Regions from separate parts of the Mumia sp. zg.B21 genome, predicted to be linked through region 1. Evidence: riboswitches for the same ligand, from Rfam matches in the RefSeq annotation. Region 1 holds a riboswitch; each other region holds the start of a gene.

Region 1 (5,347 bases):
CGGGCACAGTCGCGCGGCAAGTCACCGGTCCCGCTCGTCGGAGCGTCCGGTGACGGCACGCGCGTCGACACGTCGTCGATGGCGGCCTCCGAGCTGGCCGAGCTGATCCAAGGACTCAACTCCCAGATGCACGCAGCCGCGGAGGACCTTCAGTTCGAGGTGGCGGCACGACTGCGTGACGAGATCGGCGAGCTCAAAAAGGAGCTCCGCCAGATGCAGGCCGCCGGCGCCGGCTGATCGGAGAGGCCGGACGGCCCGCGCCACCCCGCGGGCCTACGGTCCCTCCCACGCATCCGCATCGACGGCGTACACCCACCGCATCCCGGGCCACTCGGTCACCGACCACAGCCTCCGCTGCTGCGGCCACGCGGCGATGTCCTCGCACCCCGTCGGGAGCACCTTCTTGTGCCGTCGGAACGCGCCCGGTCTGCCGACGAGCAGGTCGCCGTTGTTGCCCCGGCCCTGGCTCGTGGTCACGTACCACGTGCCGTCGATGGCGGTCGCTCCCTGCATCCTGGCGGCCTGCTCCGGATGGAGCTCGTCGGGTGTCAGTCGTCCGGTGTCAGGATCTCGAACGGGCAGGTGCGTGCGCGGGTCCAGCCGGAACCGCCAGAGCCGCTGGGTCTTTCCGACCCCGCCGTACTCACCGACGACGAGAGACGCTGGGCTGCCGTCCTCCGGGCTGCCGTGCTGGATCGACAAGAAGGAGTAGCGCAGCCGGCTGCCGTCGTCGCGGCTCCACGCCGACAGCTTCGCGAACACCGGCAGGACCAGCTCGTAACCCAGCCGCCTCGAGGGCCCGCCGCGAGCGCCGTCGGGCAGGCGGAGCAGGTCGTCGATCCGCACGACGTAGATGCCCGCGCGGGTCGCGGCCACGTACAGGTACGGGCCGTACCAGGCGATGCCGCCGGCATGGGTCGGGACGGGCCGCGCACGGACGCCCCAGGGGGTTCGTCGCGCCCTGACCAGGAGCACGTGCTGGTAGCGCAGCGTCGCGAGGTCGACGAAGGTCAGCCGGGCGCCGTTGCGTCGTGCGTGGTGGTGGGCGTACCAGCTGACGGCGACGACGTCGCGCCCTCCGGTGCCGCCGGGTGCGTCCCCGGCGGTCGCGTCCGCGGAGGTGGTGACGCCTTGGGGGTACCAGTCCTCGGTGTCGGCATCCGGGCGCTCCCAGGTGAACCCGTACGCCGCGGCCTGTCCCGGCACCTCGACCTCGCGAGCCTGGAGAGGGGCGGTGTCGAGCACCTCGGGGATGGTCGACCTCGTGCCTCGGCGCAGCAGAGCCCGCCTCGCGCCGGGGCTCGTCAGCGTGCCCACCAGGCCTACGTGTCTCACTGCCACGGCGCGAGCCTAGCGAGGTCTGCGACACGAGCACCCGGGGCGCCCTCTGGCACAATGGCGCAGGGAGGGGAGTATTCCTTTCGTCGACCCGTCGTCATCACGGCCAGCGCGCTGGCCCGGCGGGTCGAGCCGTGTCAGGTGCTCCTCGCGCCGGCCCGGCGGAAGAGACCTCCGGCCAGACAACCCATCCGACCGGAGGAACCGAACCGTATGAACGTCACACCCCTCGAGTGGTGGATCACGATCGGCGTCACCGTCGCCGTGCTCCTGTTCGACGTCGTCGTGATCGCGCGCAGGCCCCACGAGCCGTCGATGAAGGAAGCCGGGGTCGCGCTCACCATCTATGTCGGACTCGCGGTCGCGTTCGGCATCTGGGTGACGGGCTTCCACGGCGGTCAGTACGGCCTGGAGTTCTTCACCGGATGGCTCACCGAGTACAGCCTCTCGGTGGACAACCTGTTCATCTTCATCATCATCATGGCGAGCTTCAAGGTGCCCCGGGTCTATCAGCAAGAGGCGCTGATGATCGGCATCATCCTCGCCCTGATCTTCCGCGGGATCTTCATCGGTCTCGGTGCCGCGGCGATCAACAACTTCAGCTGGGTCTTCTACATCTTCGGCCTCTTCCTCGTCTACACGGCGTACGGACTGGTCAAGAGCTATCGCAACCACGACGACGAGGAGGCCGGCGACAACGCCGTCGTGCGGTTCGCCGAGCGGCACTTCAGCGTCGCCGACGAGTTCCACGGCATGAAGATGACCGTGCACATCGACGGCAAGCGGTTCCTGACGCCGATGTTCCTCGTGATCCTGGCCCTGGGCACCACCGACCTGCTGTTCGCGCTGGACTCGATCCCGGCGATCTACGGCATCACCAAGGAGCCGTACCTCGTCCTGACGGCGAACATCTTCGCGCTCATGGGCCTGCGCCAGCTCTACTTCCTGCTGGGCGGGCTGCTCCAGCGTCTGGTGTACCTGTCGCTCGGCCTGTCCGTGATCCTCGCCTTCATCGGCGTCAAGCTCGTCCTCCACGCGTTGCACACCAACGAGCTCCCGTTCATCAACAACGGCGAGCACCTCGACGTGCCGGAGATCCCGACGCTGATGAGCCTCGCGGTGATCATCGTGGTCCTGGCCCTGACCGCGGCCGCCAGCCTGTGGAAGACCCGCCACCAGCCGCAGCCCAAGCGGCCCGACGATCGCGAGGACGTCCCGCCGCGCTGATCGTCGTCCGCCCGGGGTCCGCGAGTCCGCTCTAGGTGGCTTGCGGACTGCCTGGGCTTGTTGTCCAGATTATGTGGGTTAGTCTGACTGAGGTCTTGCTCGACGCCGAATCCTGTCCGCGGGCGAGACCTACCCCGGAGGGTCGGTCAACGGGGGCCGGCGAACCACGAACATGACGGACAGGAGTGGGGAACCCAATTCCGGAGCCACGGCTCCTTGGGGTGAAGCCCGGTCGCGGACTCGTCCGTGACCGGCAGGGCACCTTCGGCCCGAACCCGACAGCTAACCCCGCAGGCGTTGTGAAGGAACACATGAACAACGCCCTTCGCGTCGCCAAGCGCGGCGTCGCCACCACGCTCGCCCTCATGGGTCTGGTCGCCGGTCTGCTGGTCTTCACCAGTACGCCCGCCAGCGCGGCCAAGGACCGGACCTGGGAGCGCCTCGCCAAGTGCGAGGCGGGAGGTCGGTGGCACATCAACACCGGAAACGGCTACCACGGTGGTCTGCAGTTCAACCCAGGAACCTGGCGGTCGTACGGCGGCAAGAAGTATGCGTCGACCGCCTACAAGGCCAAGCGCCGCGAGCAGATCGCGGTCGCGGAGAAGGTCCTCAGGCGGCAAGGGTGGGGCGCATGGCCGGCCTGCACCCGCAAGCTCGGCCTGACCAGCAAGCACAAGCGTGAGAAGTGGCAGGGCTTCGCCAAGAGCGACCGTGTCGCCAAGAAGGGCGCCATCGGACACTTCCCGCGCTGGTGGCGCAAGAAGTTCTGGTGAGCGACCCACCTCACCTCGGACCCCGTCGGGCTCAGTCGAGCTCGGCGGGGTCCTTCACGTAGGTGCGCTCGGCGTAGAACGCGCGGTTGATGATCCAGGTGATGATCCACAGCACCACTCCGAGGCCGAGCAGCAGTCCCGCAACTTCGTACTGCTCGGTGTCGCGACCCGACAGGGGCGTCACGAGATAGAGCGAGACGACGGCGGCGACCACCGGGATGACGGTCGGCGCGACGAAGTGGCGGGTGTCGACGCGGTCGCGGCGCAGCACCAGCACCGCGACGTTGACGATCGTGAAGACCGCGAGCAGGAGGAGTGCGGTGGTGCCGCCGAGGGTGGCGACGGCGTCCTCGCTCGCGTTGAACACGTAGGTGATGAGCCCCAGGGCGAGGAGGGTCGTGAAGAGGATCGCGACCCATGGCGTCTGCCGCCGGCGACCGACGTGGGCCAGCGCCGGTGGCAGCACGTGCTGCCTGGCCATGCCGTAGAGGAGCCGGCTGGCCATGAGCATGTTGATGAGCGCCGTGTTGGCGACGGCGAACATCGTGATGAACGGATAGATCTCGTCGATCGGGAGGTTGGGTGCGCCGAGCTCGACGACGGTGAGCAGTGGCGTCTCCGTCGCGGCGAGCCGGCCGATCGGGACGAGCGCAACGGCGGTGATCGAGACGAGAACGTAGATGAGTCCCGTGATCGACAACCCGGTCAGCATGATCCGCGGGAAGGTCGAGACGGGGTCTTTCGTCTCCTCCGCCATGTTGACCGAGTCCTCGAAGCCCACCATCGCGAAGAACGCCAGCGACGTCGCCGTGGTGACAGCGAGGAAGACGTTCTTGTCCTCGGGCGTGTCGAACGCGACGACGCGGGAGAAGTCGGCGTTTCCCTCGACGACCGCCCAGATGCCGACGAGGAGGACCAGCAGGAGCCCGGAGAGCTCGACCACGGTGAGGACGACGTTGGTGATGATCCCGTGGGCGACCCCACGGAGGTTGACCAGTGCGAGCGCGACCATGAACAGCAGGGCCACGATCAGGATGCCGGTGCTGTCCAGGTCGAGCCCGAAGCCCTGGTCGAGGCTGCGCGCGAAGACACGCGACGCGGTCGAGGCCGACGTGATCCCGGACGAGAGCACCGCGAACGCCACGAGGAACGTGAGGAAGTGGATCCCGAACGCCTTGTGGGTGTAGAGCGCCGCACCGGCGGCCTGGGGATACTTCGTCACGAGCTCGAGGTACGAGAACGCGGTCAGGGTCGCGATGGCGAAGGCGATGAGGAAGGGCAGCCACGCCGCGCCGCCGACCTCGGCCGCCACCTGCCCGGTGAGCGCATAGACGCCGGTGCCGAGGATGTCACCGACGATGAACAGCAGGAGGAGCCTGGGGGTGAGGAAGCGCCTGAGCTCCGTCGGCCGGCCCTCCTCTTGATCGGACGACGTGGACCCGGGCCCGGTGTCGCTCATGACACTCCTCCTCGTACGCCGGCAACGCGTGGGTTTACTGTCGTGCGCCGTGGCGTCGGCCGCAACCCCCCACGCACAGAGAGTGGTTCGAACGCGTGTTCGAACGAGGCGTATCCTGTCCGACGTGGGCGCGAACAGGCGATACGGCCAGGAGGAGCGTGCCGTCGCCCCGCCTCGTGAGGGGGGCGGAGTGAGGCACGTCTGGGTCTCGCTGAGCCGGTACGAGTCCGACGCCTACCCCGGTCTGGTGATCGAGTGGCGTCGCGAGTCGCAGGGCTGGGTTGCCCGAGTCGCGTTCGTCCCGGGCAAGGAGGGGGAGGGGACGTTGGTGGAGCAGTGGGTGTCCGCCAGCCGCCTGCGCCCCGCCGGTCCTCGACCGTCCGCCGGGTGACCGGTAGGGCTCAGCCGAGCTCCACCCGCCCCGCCGCAGCCACCAGTGCTTCCACCACGGCGGAGACGGCCAGGCCGGGCTCGCGCCGGTTCTGCCGGTGCCGGGCGATCACGCGACGCGAGCCCAGTCCCGGGAGCGCGACCACCTCGACGCCGGCGG
Region 2 (5,347 bases), 740 kb from region 1:
CCGGTGTCGACACCGTGATGCTCGACAACTTCACGCTCGAGGACCTCCGTACCGGTGTCGAGAAGGTCGCCGGGCGGGCGCTGGTGGAGGCCAGCGGCGGCATCACGCTCCCTCGGGTCGGTGAGATCGCGCTGACCGGGGTCGACCTGATCTCGGTGGGGGCCCTCACGCACAGCGTCGCCGCGCTCGACCTGGGGCTCGACGTCGAGGTGGCGGTCTAGGGTGCGCTACCTCGACACGGCCGCGACCACGCCGGTTCGCCGCGAGGTGCTGGAGGCGATGTGGCCCTTCCTCACCGGCGAGTTCGGCAACCCGTCGAGCCGCCACGGTCTCGGAGACGTCGCGTCCCGGGCGCTGGAGCGCGCACGCGCGGACGTCGCCGCCGCGCTCGGTGCCCGGCCGGCGGAGATCGTGCTCACCTCCGGTGGGACGGAGGCCGACAACCTCGCGGTGAAGGGACTGGCACTGGCGAACCCGCGTGGGCGCCACCTCGTGACCACCCGGATCGAGCACCCTGCCGTGCTGGAGGCGTGCGACCACCTGGTCAGACTGCACGGGTTCCGGAGAGACCTGCTCGACGTCGACGGTGACGGCGTCGTCGACCTGACGCAGGCGGAACGACTGATCGGCGCCGAGACCACGCTGGTGTCGGTCATGCTCGCGAACAACGAGGTCGGGACGGTCCAGCCGGTCGCCGAGGTCGCCGCCCTGGCACGCGCACGGGGGGCGCTCGTGCACACCGATGCCGTCCAGGCCGTCGGGTCCGTCGTCGTGGATCCCGCGCAGCTCGGCGTCGACGCCCTCTCGCTCAGCGGCCACAAGGTGGGTGCGCCGAAGGGGAGCGGGGCCCTGTGGGTCCGCCGAGGCGTGCCCTTGGAGCCGCTGATCCACGGGGGCGGCCAGGAGCGTGGACTCCGGTCGGGCACCGAGAACGTCGCCGCCGCCGTCGGTCTCGCCGCGGCGATCACGTCGGCGGTGGGGTCCACGCCCGGGGGACCGCGTCCGCGAGGTCCGGTCGACGCCCTGGCCGCGGCCCGCGACGCGTTCGTGCGCGACGTGCTCTCCAATGTCGCGGGCGCCTTCCTCACCGGCCATCCGCGCCGTCGGCTTCCCGGTCACGCGTCGTTCTGCTTCCCGGGCACGTCGGGGGAGGCGGTGCTCCTGGGGCTGGAGCAGGATCACGGCATCGCGTGCTCCAGCGGCTCGGCGTGCGCCGCGGGCTCCGACGAGCCCTCGGAGGTCCTCTTGGCGCTCGGGATCGATCCCGAGGTGGCGCGTACGGCGGTGCGGTTCACGGCCGCGTCGCCGGCGGACTTCGAGGGTGCCGCCGGGGCCGTCGTCACCGCGGTGCGAGCCGTCCGGTCGCTCGCCGGCTGACCGTCGCCGGCGCGCCCGCGGGTGCGGTGGACCCTTGCATCCGCGCAGAGCCTTGTTATGGTCCTGGGACAAGACCGGTCAAAATATGACAAGGGTCACATAGCCCCTCTTCGATCACTGCGACGGCAGGGCAGGTGACCTGGACGAGCGTCCAAACCTCGTCCGTGGTGACGTCTGGTGTTTTGAGCGGGTCCATCGACGTGTCTATGGTGGCCCGCGGCCTGACAACAGGCCCCACAACCCCCCATAACGGGCATGACCGGGACGCGACCGGGTCCTGCCGGACAACTGAACATCGTGTGTGGGAAACGCCCAATCCTGCCCGCCTGCACACGCCCCCATCATCGACCGTCACCGACGGGCAGGAGCGGAGGAACCAACTCTGCACGAAGTCCTTCGGGTCATGCGTGCTCGGGGTGAAGCCCTAAGACAGGGCGGGGCCATCCTTCGGCCCTAATCCGACAGCTCACTTCGCAGGCGTGGAAGGGACCACGCTCATCATGCTCGCGACCCCCCGGACGCAGCGCCTCATGGCTCTGCCGATCGCTCTCTCCGCTGCCTTCGCGATGGTCGTCACGACCGCCAACGAGGCCAGCGCAGCCCCCGCCTCCACGTCCACGAGCACGGCCGCCGCGAAGACCGCGACCGCCCAGAAGCTCGCCGCCGCGAAGGCCACCAAGAAGGCCAAGCGCGTCGTCGCCAAGAAGCGTCGCGCCGGTCGCATCGTCAAGGCCTCCCGCGTCGCCGCGCGCCAGAAGGGTGACCCGTACCGCTACGGCGCGTCCGGCCCCCGCGCGTTCGACTGCTCCGGCCTCACCTCCTACTCGTTCCGCAAGGCAGGCATGAAGCTGCCGCGGACCGCGAACTCGCAGTACCGGCACGTCCGCAAGATCAAGAAGCGCAACATCCGCAAGGGCGACCTCGTCTTCTTCGGTGGGTCCCGCAAGTACCACGTGGGCATCTACTGGGGGAAGGGTCGCATCCTCCACGCGCCGTACTCCGGCAGCCGCGTGAAGGTCGAGCGGATCTGGACCCGCGGCTGGTCCGCAGGCACCATGCGTCTGCGCTGACAGCGACACCACCACGAAGAGCAGGGCCGGTGCCTCCTGAGGTACCGGCCCTGCTCCACCATGGGAGCATGCACGTGAGCCAGAAGCCCCGTACCGCGTTGCGCGCCACCCTCGTCGCGACCGCACTCGTCCTCGCGGCGGCGTGCTCGGGTGGTGACGAGCCGAAGACCCCGGAGAAGCCGACGCCGACCAGCGCCGACGCCGCGCGCAAGGCGGCGACCCTGAACCGCGCCAACCCGTTCACCGGCGAGGCGGCGGCCAAGGGTCTGCCCGATCACCCCGCCTTCCTGGTGAAGGTCGAGAACACCGCCGCCGGAGCCCCGCAGTACGGGTTGTCGCAGGCTGATCTCGTCGTCGAGGAGCTGGTCGAGGGTGGTCTGACGAGGCTGGCGGCGTTCTTCTACTCGCAGACGCCGACCAAGGTCGGGCACGTCCGCTCGACCCGGACCACCGACATCGCCCTCGTCAAGCCGACCGGTGGGCAGCTGATCGCCTCGGGCGGCGCGAAGGTGACCATCCGCAAGATCAAGGCCGCTGGTGTGAAGCTCTACAGCGAGGACACCGGCAACCTCACGCTCGCCATCGACCGGGGCAAGAAGGCCCCGTACGACCGGCTGCTGAACCTTGCCGCCTACGCCGACCAGCACCGGTCCGCGAAGGCCGCCGTGCCGCGGCCGTACCTGCCGTTCGGCGCGAGCCCGACGCCGGGCTCGACGAAGGCGACGTCGTTCGACGTCCGCTTCTCCCGCAGCTCCGCGACGCGGTGGCAGCTCGGTTCCGGCGGCGCGTACCGCCGGGTCAACGGCCACGCCCAGAAGGGCAAGGACTTCAAGCCGGACACCGTCCTCGTGCTCTTCACCCGACAGGTCGACGCGGGCTACCGCGACCCGGCCGGGTATCCCGTCCCCGAGACGGTGCTCAAGGGGGGCGGCCGGGCTGTCGTCCTCAACGGCGGCACGATGCTGAACGCCCGCTGGAGCAAGAAGAGCGCTGCGGCGCCGATCCAGCTGACTGCCGGGGGCAAGCCGGTCACGCTCGAGCGGGGCAAGGTCTTCGTCGAGCTCGTGCCGGCTGGCGCCGGTGGCGTGACGGTCCGGTCCCGCTGACGCGAGGAAGGTCACAGCAGGCGGCCTCGGTTCGGCGCGCGCGCTCCCCTACGATCGGCACCAGGGTTTCGGCCCCACCCGGCGGGTCCCTCCCTCCAGCGTCGGGTGGGGCCGTTCTCCGCCTCCGGGGGAGCCGTCTGTGGAGACGCCGGCGTCAGGCCTCGGGAGCGGGTCGCTGGTCGCCGAGCGCCGCGAGCTCCTCGCCCAGGGCGTCGTCGATCGCGTGCGCCAGCTCGTCGCGGAACACCGCGACGACCGCCTGCGCGGCGACCGGCAGCAGGTTGGCGATGGAGGTCACGACCTCCTGCCACTGGTCGTCGGGCATGCCGGCGCCGACGAACGGCTGCCAGATGTCGCGACGCACGCGGCCCACGAGGTCGTCGGCGACCGTGCGCAACGGCCCCGACAGCGCCGGGAGCAGCTCGAGCACCGTCTCCGGGGCCAGGCCGAGCGAGATGGCGGCGGCTCCGGCCCGCACCACCTCGGGACGGTTCACCTCGAGAGTGTCGTCGTCGACGATGGTGGCCAGGCCGCGGTCCACGAGCTTCTGGGCGAGGTCGGTGTCGCGGTCGATGCCTGCCATCGCCGAGAGCCGGTCGCGTGACATGAGCTCGCTCTCGGGCTCGCGGGCCAGCGGCGAGTCGAGCACCGTGATCAGGTCGAGTGCGTAGTCGGCCGTCGTGGAGGTCTTGTCCTGCAGCGCCTTCTCGACGGCCTGCAGCGTGTAACCGCGGTCGAGGAGGCTGCGGACGAGCTGGAGCTGCTTGACGTGGGAGCGCGTGTAGTAGCCGGTGCGTCCCTCCAGCCGCGGCGGTGCGAGCAGTCCACGACTGGCGTACGCGCGGACGTTGCGCACGGTCATCCCGACGCGTGCCGCGAGCTCGTCGACGGTGAGCTCGTCCTCGTTGGCGGTGTCGGCCATCTCGTCCTTCGTGTCGGGTTCGCGGTCCGGTCATCCTACGGCCTGGGTACCCGCGCGAGAGGGCGCCACGGCGTACGCTGAAAGCCGATGAGGCGCCGAGCGAGGAGGGGCGATGACCGACCAGGAACCCGCCGGCATCTCGCCGCGTCACCGGTCGTGCCGAGGCCGTCTTCTCGTGGCCACTCCGCTGCTCGTGGGCGGGCCGTTCTTCCGCGCGGTCGTCGCGGTGCTCGACCACGACGCCGGGGGAGCGCTCGGCGTGATCCTCAACCAGCCGCTGGACGCCACGGTCGCCGAGGTCCTGCCGGAGTGGTCGACACTCGTGTCCAGCCCGACCGCCCTCTTCTCCGGTGGTCCCGTCTCGCCCGACTCGGCCCTCGCGCTCGGCGTCCTGCGGTCGGGTGACCGGCCGCCGACCGGCTGGCGCGAGATGTACGACCGCGTGGGACTGATCGACCTCGACCTGCCGGCCCACGGCGTCGAGCCGGGGCTGCGTGGGATGCGGGTCTTCGCCGGGTACGCGGGGTGGAGCCCGGGGCAGGTGGAGGAGGAGATCGCCGAGGGTTCGTGGGTGGTGGTGGACGCGTTCGACGAGGACCTTCTCTCGTCCAATCCCGAGGCGTTGTGGCGTCAGGTGCTCCGCCGTCAACGCAGCGATCTCGCAATGCTCTCGACCTATCCGGACGATCCCCAGCTCAACTGACCGGCTAGGGGGACGGTTCTTTCTGGCATAGACTGAAGGGGTGTCGACCACCTTCAGTCCCGGATCCCAGACGTCGTCGGACGTGCGCACGCAGCCGCGCCTCGACGACGGCGATCACGAGCGCTACTCGCACTACGTGCCCAAGGGCAAGCTCACCGAGGCGATGATC
Region 3 (5,347 bases), on a different contig from region 1:
GACGCGTCGCAGCGCGAGAGCTGACCGACGCGGGGCGCGGTCAGCGGCGCACGATCACTCGAAGTCGCCACCGATGCTGAAGGCTGCCTCGAGGTCGTGCTGGGAGTAGGTGCGGAACGCGATGTGCGTCTCGGTCGACCGCACTCCCGGGACCTTGTTGACGCGGTCGGCGACCACGTCGGCGATCTCCTCGGTGCGCCGCACCCGGACGAGCGCGATCAGGTCGATGTGTCCGGTGACGGAGTAGACCTCGCTCACGCCGTCGAGCGCGGCGACCTCCTCGGCGACCTCCGGGATGCGGTCGACCTCGGCGTTGATGAACACGATCGCGGTGATCACGGGTCCTCCTGCGGACGAGTCGGCGTACGGGCTGCAGCCTACTCGTCAGCGGCGTGGGCGGTGCTCGGTCCGCCAGCCCTCGCCTCGCGCCTCGTCGAAGGGCGCAGCGGCCGCACGTGATCGCTCGGCAGCCTCGACGATGGGCAGGTGCCGACCGGCGCCGCGTACCGGGCTGGCCCACTCGCCGTCGAGGTCGACGAGGCGGACCCCGTCGGACTCCAGCCAGCGCAGGACCAGCTCGGACTCGGCCGCGGTGGCAGCCGGTGTCTCGTCGGGCACGATCGTCTCGGCGGTCGATCGGAGCGCCTCCACCCACGGACCGGACGGCGTCGAGGCTGGCATCACCCCGGAGGCGACCAGACGTCCGTGGCGTACGACGTGGACCTCCCACTCCCGCCACTGCGGGTCGAGGGGGCGTGCTGCGACCACCTCGGCGCACGAGAGCAGCGCGGCGAGCCGCTGGCTGCGGTGGGTGGCACGGACGAGCGCGACGAGCCGGTCTCGCTCATGGGCGGCGTCCTCGAAGCGTCCCTGCCCCGAGAGCGTGCGCATGCGGTCGGTCGAGGCATCGACCACCACGGTGGGGTCGAGCGTGAGAGCCGTCCGGACGCGGTCGACCTCGGCCGCGTACGTCTCGGGGGTGGCGGTGCCGTCGCAGGGTGCGAGGCAGCTGCCCATCTCGGCGAGGGCGCACGCGCTGCGTGACGGACGGCGCGGGAGCCGTCCGGAGCACTGGCGGATGCGGAACGCCTCGTAGAGCGTCGCCGCGACACGCTCGGCGGACGAGCGGCGCGTGAAGGGACCGAGGTAGTCGGCGTCGTCGTCGGTCTTGCGGACGAACGAGAGGCGGGGCCACGGCTCTCGGGTGAGCTTGATCCAGGTCGCACGCTCGGGGTGTCGGGACCTGCGGTTGTAGGGCGGCTTGTGGTGTGCGATCAACCGCAGCTCGCGCACCTGCGCCTCCAGGGCCGTCGCACACGTGATGCCCTCGACGCGGGTCGCCAGCGCCACCATCTCGCCCATCCGCGTGCGGGTCTCGCTGGAGGTGAAGTAGGAGCGGACCCGCGCACGGAGGTCCTTGGAGGTCCCGACGTACAGGACGTTCTCGTGACGGTCGCGGAAGAGGTAGACGCCGGGGAGGTGGGGGAGGTGGTCGGCGAGCCGGCTCTTCTTGCGCTGGGCGGGACTGACGCGGGAGCTGAAGGTGGCGAGCTCCTCCATCGTCGACACCCCCATGGTGCCCAGGCGCTCGAGGAGCGCGTGGAGGACGTCGACCGTCGCGCGGGCGTCGGCGAGGGCGCGGTGGTTGGGGGTGGTGGCGGCGTGGAAGTGGCGCGCGAGCGTGCTCAGCTTGCAGTTGGGGACCTCGTCGCGCAGCAGGACGCGACGGGCGATGCGGGCGGTGTCGAGCGACTCGAAGCCGGGCCAGGCCAGCCCGAGGTGCTGGGTGAAGTGCTTGAGGAAGCCGACGTCGAAGGGAGCGTTGTGCGCGACGAGCACGGTGCCCCGGGCGAACTCCAGGAACGACGGCAGCGCCTCGCCGATCCTCGGGGCGGCCACGACCATCGCGTCGGTGATGCCGGTGAGGACCGTGATGAACGTCGGGATCGGACCCTCGGGGTCGACGAGGGTCTGGAACTCACCCAGGACCTCTCCGCCGCGGACCTTGACCGCACCGATCTCGGTGATCATGGAGCCGGCGGCCGCCGAGCCGCCCGTCGTCTCGAGGTCGACGACGCAGAACGTGATGCCCGACAGGTCTCGACCCAGCTCGTCGAGAGTCCCTTGGACCGCGGTGCCCTCGACCGCGGTGCCCTCGACCGCGGGAACCGGGACGGTCGGCGGGGGAGCGGTCTCGGGGGCGAGGGTCATGGGAACGACGGTAGGTGCGTCCGCTGACATGTCCGGCCGTCGGGGCGTACGGCGTGTCGCACGACGGGTTTGTGTCAGAGCGGCTGCGTAGCGTCCAGGGCATGGACGAATCCCGCGTGCTCCATCAGCAGCCGGGCCCGGCGACGGGTCACGGCGAGCTTCTGACCATCGACTGCGGTCGCTGCCTCGCCCGGCCCCAGGCATGCGGCGACTGCGTGGTGACCGCGCTGCTCGGTGCCCCCGACGAGGGCGTCAGCATCGACGCCGACGAGGGTGCCGCGCTCCAGGCGCTGAGCGCCGCCGGCCTCGTGTCTCCGCTCCGCCTCGTGACCCAGACCGACAGCGAGACCATCGACGACGTGTGAGCCTTCTCACCCAACCACCGCCGCCCGCGAGAGAGATCTGACTTTCCCACTGCTTCACGTTGATTCCCCACCCCGTTGGCGCATAGGGTGAGGCTCGCGTGTCTGAGGAGTTCTCTACCCCGGAGGGCGCAGGCACGCCGCCTAGTTCGGCCGAGATCCCCCGATCGACGCTGGAGCCGGGGACCCACGTTCCTGGGGTGAATCCGTCCGCTCGGACGGTAGGGCACGTTCTTGGCCCGAACCCGTCAGCTCACCCGGTAGGCGTCGAGAACGTGAAGGAGCCGCCGAGTGCGGAACGGCCGAAAGCTGTCGATGAGGGCAGCAGTCGCCGCCGGGTCCGGGTTGGTCCTCGCTGCCACGCTCACCGCGTCCCCCAGCGCAGCAGACCCCCAGACGCCGAGCCTGTCCGAGGCCCAGCGCAAGGTCGCCGAGCTCAGCCACGAGGCCGAGCAGGCCAACGAGCGCTTCCTCGAGCTCCGGACCGAGGTCGACGGAGCCAAGAAGCAGATCAAGAAGCTCCGGACCGACGTCAAGGCGCAGCAGGCTGAGGTCGAGGACGTCCGCAACGCCCTCGCCAAGACCGTCACCGAGCGGTTGTCGAGCTCCCCGATGGGCCCGACCACCCAGCTGCTCGCGAGCGACGATGTCGACGAGTTCCTGGAGGGCCTGACGGCGCTCCAGTCCTACAACAGCACCCAGGCCGACCGGCTGGCCGCCTTCGAGCGCGAGGCCGGAGAGCTCAAGGTCCGCCGTGAGCAGCTCTCCTCCAAGCTCGAGATCATCTCGGAGTCGCAGAAGGAGATGACCAAGCAGAAGGCCAAGCTCGACGATCGCGTCACCAAGGCCGAGGCTCTCGTCGCGAGCCTGACTCCTGCTGAGCGCGAAGAGGTCTACGACAACGACCACGGTGGTCCGAGCCGCAGCGAAGACCGTCCGTCGACCAGCGCCCCGAAGGTGAACGCGTCCGGGCGGGCCAAGAAGGCGATCGACTTCGCGATGGCGCAGCTGGGCGAGCCCTACTCCTACGGTTCTGCGGGCCCCGGCAGCTGGGACTGCTCGGGCCTGACGATGAAGGCGTTCGGCGCGGCCGGCGTGTCGCTCCCGCATTCGTCCTCCGCGCAGTCCGGGATGGGCTCCTCGGTGTCGCGGTCGTCGATGAGCCCGGGCGACCTGGTCTTCTACTACAGCCCGGTCAGCCACGTCGGCATCTACATCGGCAACGGCAAGCTGATCCACGCCCCGCGTCCCGGGCGCAGCGTCGAGATCGTCTCGGTGGACGTCATGCCGGTCAGCGGAGTGCGTCGCGTCGGCTGACCGCCTCCGCTCCGTACGAAGAGCCACGACCCGTCTCGGGTCGTGGCTCTTCTGCGTACGACGTGCGGCCACCCCTGGGCAGCAGCTCCGAACCCTCACGGACGACAGCAGCCCCCAGCGCGTGTGCGCCGAGGGCTGCTGCTGTCTGCGTGAGGGTGGGGGCCTAGCCGTACAGGGCCTCGACGTCGTCGCGGTGCTCACGCATCACGACGTTGCGCTTGAGCTTGAGGGTCGGTGTGATCTGGCCGCCCTCCTCGGTCCAGTCCTTGGCGAGGACCCGGAACTTGCGGATCGCCTCCGCTCGGGACACGTGGGAGTTGGCCTCGTCCACCGCGGTCTGCACGGCCGCCAGCACGTCGGGATCGTCAGCGAGCTGCTCGATCGGCGTATCAGCCGGCTTGCCGTGGTTCTCGAGCCACGAGCCGATCGACTCCTGGTCGAGCGTGATGAGTGCGCCGACGAAGGGCTTGCCTTCGCCCACGACCACCGCCTGGCTCACCAGGACGTGCGCCCGGATGCGGTCCTCGAGGACCGCGGGCACGACGTTCTTGCCGCCGGCGGTGACGATGATCTCCTTCTTGCGGCCCGTGATGGAGATGAAGCCGTCGGAGTCGATCTCACCGATGTCACCGGTGTGGAACCAGCCGTCCTCGTCGAACGCGGCCGCCGTCGCCTCCGGCGCGTTCCAGTAACCCCGGAACACCTGTCCGCCGCGGAACAGCAGCTCGCCGTCATCGGCGACCCGGACCTCGGTGCCCGGCAGAGGGCGCCCGACGGTGCCGATCTTGGAGTCGCCGGCGAGGTTCGCCGCGAGCGCGGCCGTGGTCTCGGTGAGGCCGTACCCCTCGATCACCGGGATGCCGATGCCCGAGAAGAAGTGCGCGAGCCGCTCGCCCAGCGGAGCGCCGCCGGAGATCGCATGCTCGACGTGCCCGCCCATGGCGTCACGAAGCTTGGTGTAGACCAGCCGGTCGAACAGCGTGTGCTTCGCCTTGAGGACCGGGCCGATGCGCTTGCCGCTCTCGCGCGCCCGGCTGTAGGCGATCGCCGTCGAGGTCGCGACGTCGAAGATCTTGCCCTTGCCGGACGCGTGGGCGTTCTGGCTGGCGCCGTTGTAGATCTTCTCGAACACGCGTGGGACGGCCAGGAGGAACGTCGGCTTGATCTCCGCCAGCTCGGGGAGGAGGTTCTTGACGTCCGGGGAGTGCGAGAGCTTCGCGCCTGCCCGGATGGAGCCGACCTCGACGATGCGGGCGAAGACGTGCGCCAGCGGCAGGAAGAGCAGCGTCACGGAGTTGTCGTGGAACAGCTCAGGAAGGACGTCGATGACGTCGCCGAGCTCGAACATGAAGTTGGCGTGCGTGATCTCTGCGCCCTTGGGGCGTCCGGTCGTGCCGGAGGTGTAGATGATCGTGGCGAGGTCCGACGGAGCCACGGCGTCACGACGGGCGGCAAGG

Evidence for each region. Region 1 has a riboswitch for cyclic di-AMP ahead of KV100_RS19895 (transglycosylase family protein). Riboswitches for the same ligand answer to the same signal wherever they lie in the genome.
Region 2: it holds a riboswitch for cyclic di-AMP, as region 1 does, so the genes downstream of both, KV100_RS00140 (C40 family peptidase) here and KV100_RS19895 (transglycosylase family protein) in region 1, are expected to answer to the same signal.
Region 3: it holds a riboswitch for cyclic di-AMP, as region 1 does, so the genes downstream of both, KV100_RS20260 (NlpC/P60 family protein) here and KV100_RS19895 (transglycosylase family protein) in region 1, are expected to answer to the same signal.

Annotation. Positions count from the first base shown of each region.
Region 1 is NZ_JAHWCJ010000001.1:767,329-772,675, forward strand. Features, by position in the region: gene uvrB (excinuclease ABC subunit UvrB) at 1-237, shown strand, start outside; gene KV100_RS03705 (hypothetical protein) at 274-1,341, opposite strand; gene KV100_RS03710 (TerC family protein) at 1,552-2,565, shown strand; cyclic di-AMP (ydaO/yuaA leader) riboswitch at 2,713-2,876, shown strand; gene KV100_RS19895 (transglycosylase family protein) at 2,877-3,338, shown strand; gene KV100_RS03720 (APC family permease) at 3,370-4,797, opposite strand; gene KV100_RS03725 (hypothetical protein) at 4,988-5,188, shown strand; gene KV100_RS03730 (LysR family transcriptional regulator) at 5,199-5,347, opposite strand, start outside.
Region 2 is NZ_JAHWCJ010000001.1:26,058-31,404, forward strand. Features, by position in the region: gene nadC (carboxylating nicotinate-nucleotide diphosphorylase) at 1-221, shown strand, start outside; gene KV100_RS00135 (cysteine desulfurase family protein) at 223-1,377, shown strand; cyclic di-AMP (ydaO/yuaA leader) riboswitch at 1,717-1,872, shown strand; gene KV100_RS00140 (C40 family peptidase) at 1,857-2,447, shown strand; gene KV100_RS00145 (DUF3048 domain-containing protein) at 2,516-3,553, shown strand; gene KV100_RS00150 (MerR family transcriptional regulator) at 3,708-4,475, opposite strand; gene KV100_RS00155 (YqgE/AlgH family protein) at 4,588-5,178, shown strand; gene KV100_RS00160 (DUF3039 domain-containing protein) at 5,219-5,347, shown strand, end outside.
Region 3 is NZ_JAHWCJ010000004.1:434,460-439,806, forward strand. Features, by position in the region: gene trpD (anthranilate phosphoribosyltransferase) at 1-24, shown strand, start outside; gene KV100_RS17355 (Lrp/AsnC family transcriptional regulator) at 55-339, opposite strand; gene KV100_RS17360 (DEDD exonuclease domain-containing protein) at 385-2,211, opposite strand; gene KV100_RS17365 (hypothetical protein) at 2,313-2,576, shown strand; cyclic di-AMP (ydaO/yuaA leader) riboswitch at 2,715-2,856, shown strand; gene KV100_RS20260 (NlpC/P60 family protein) at 2,865-3,890, shown strand; gene KV100_RS17375 (long-chain fatty acid--CoA ligase) at 4,054-5,347, opposite strand, start outside.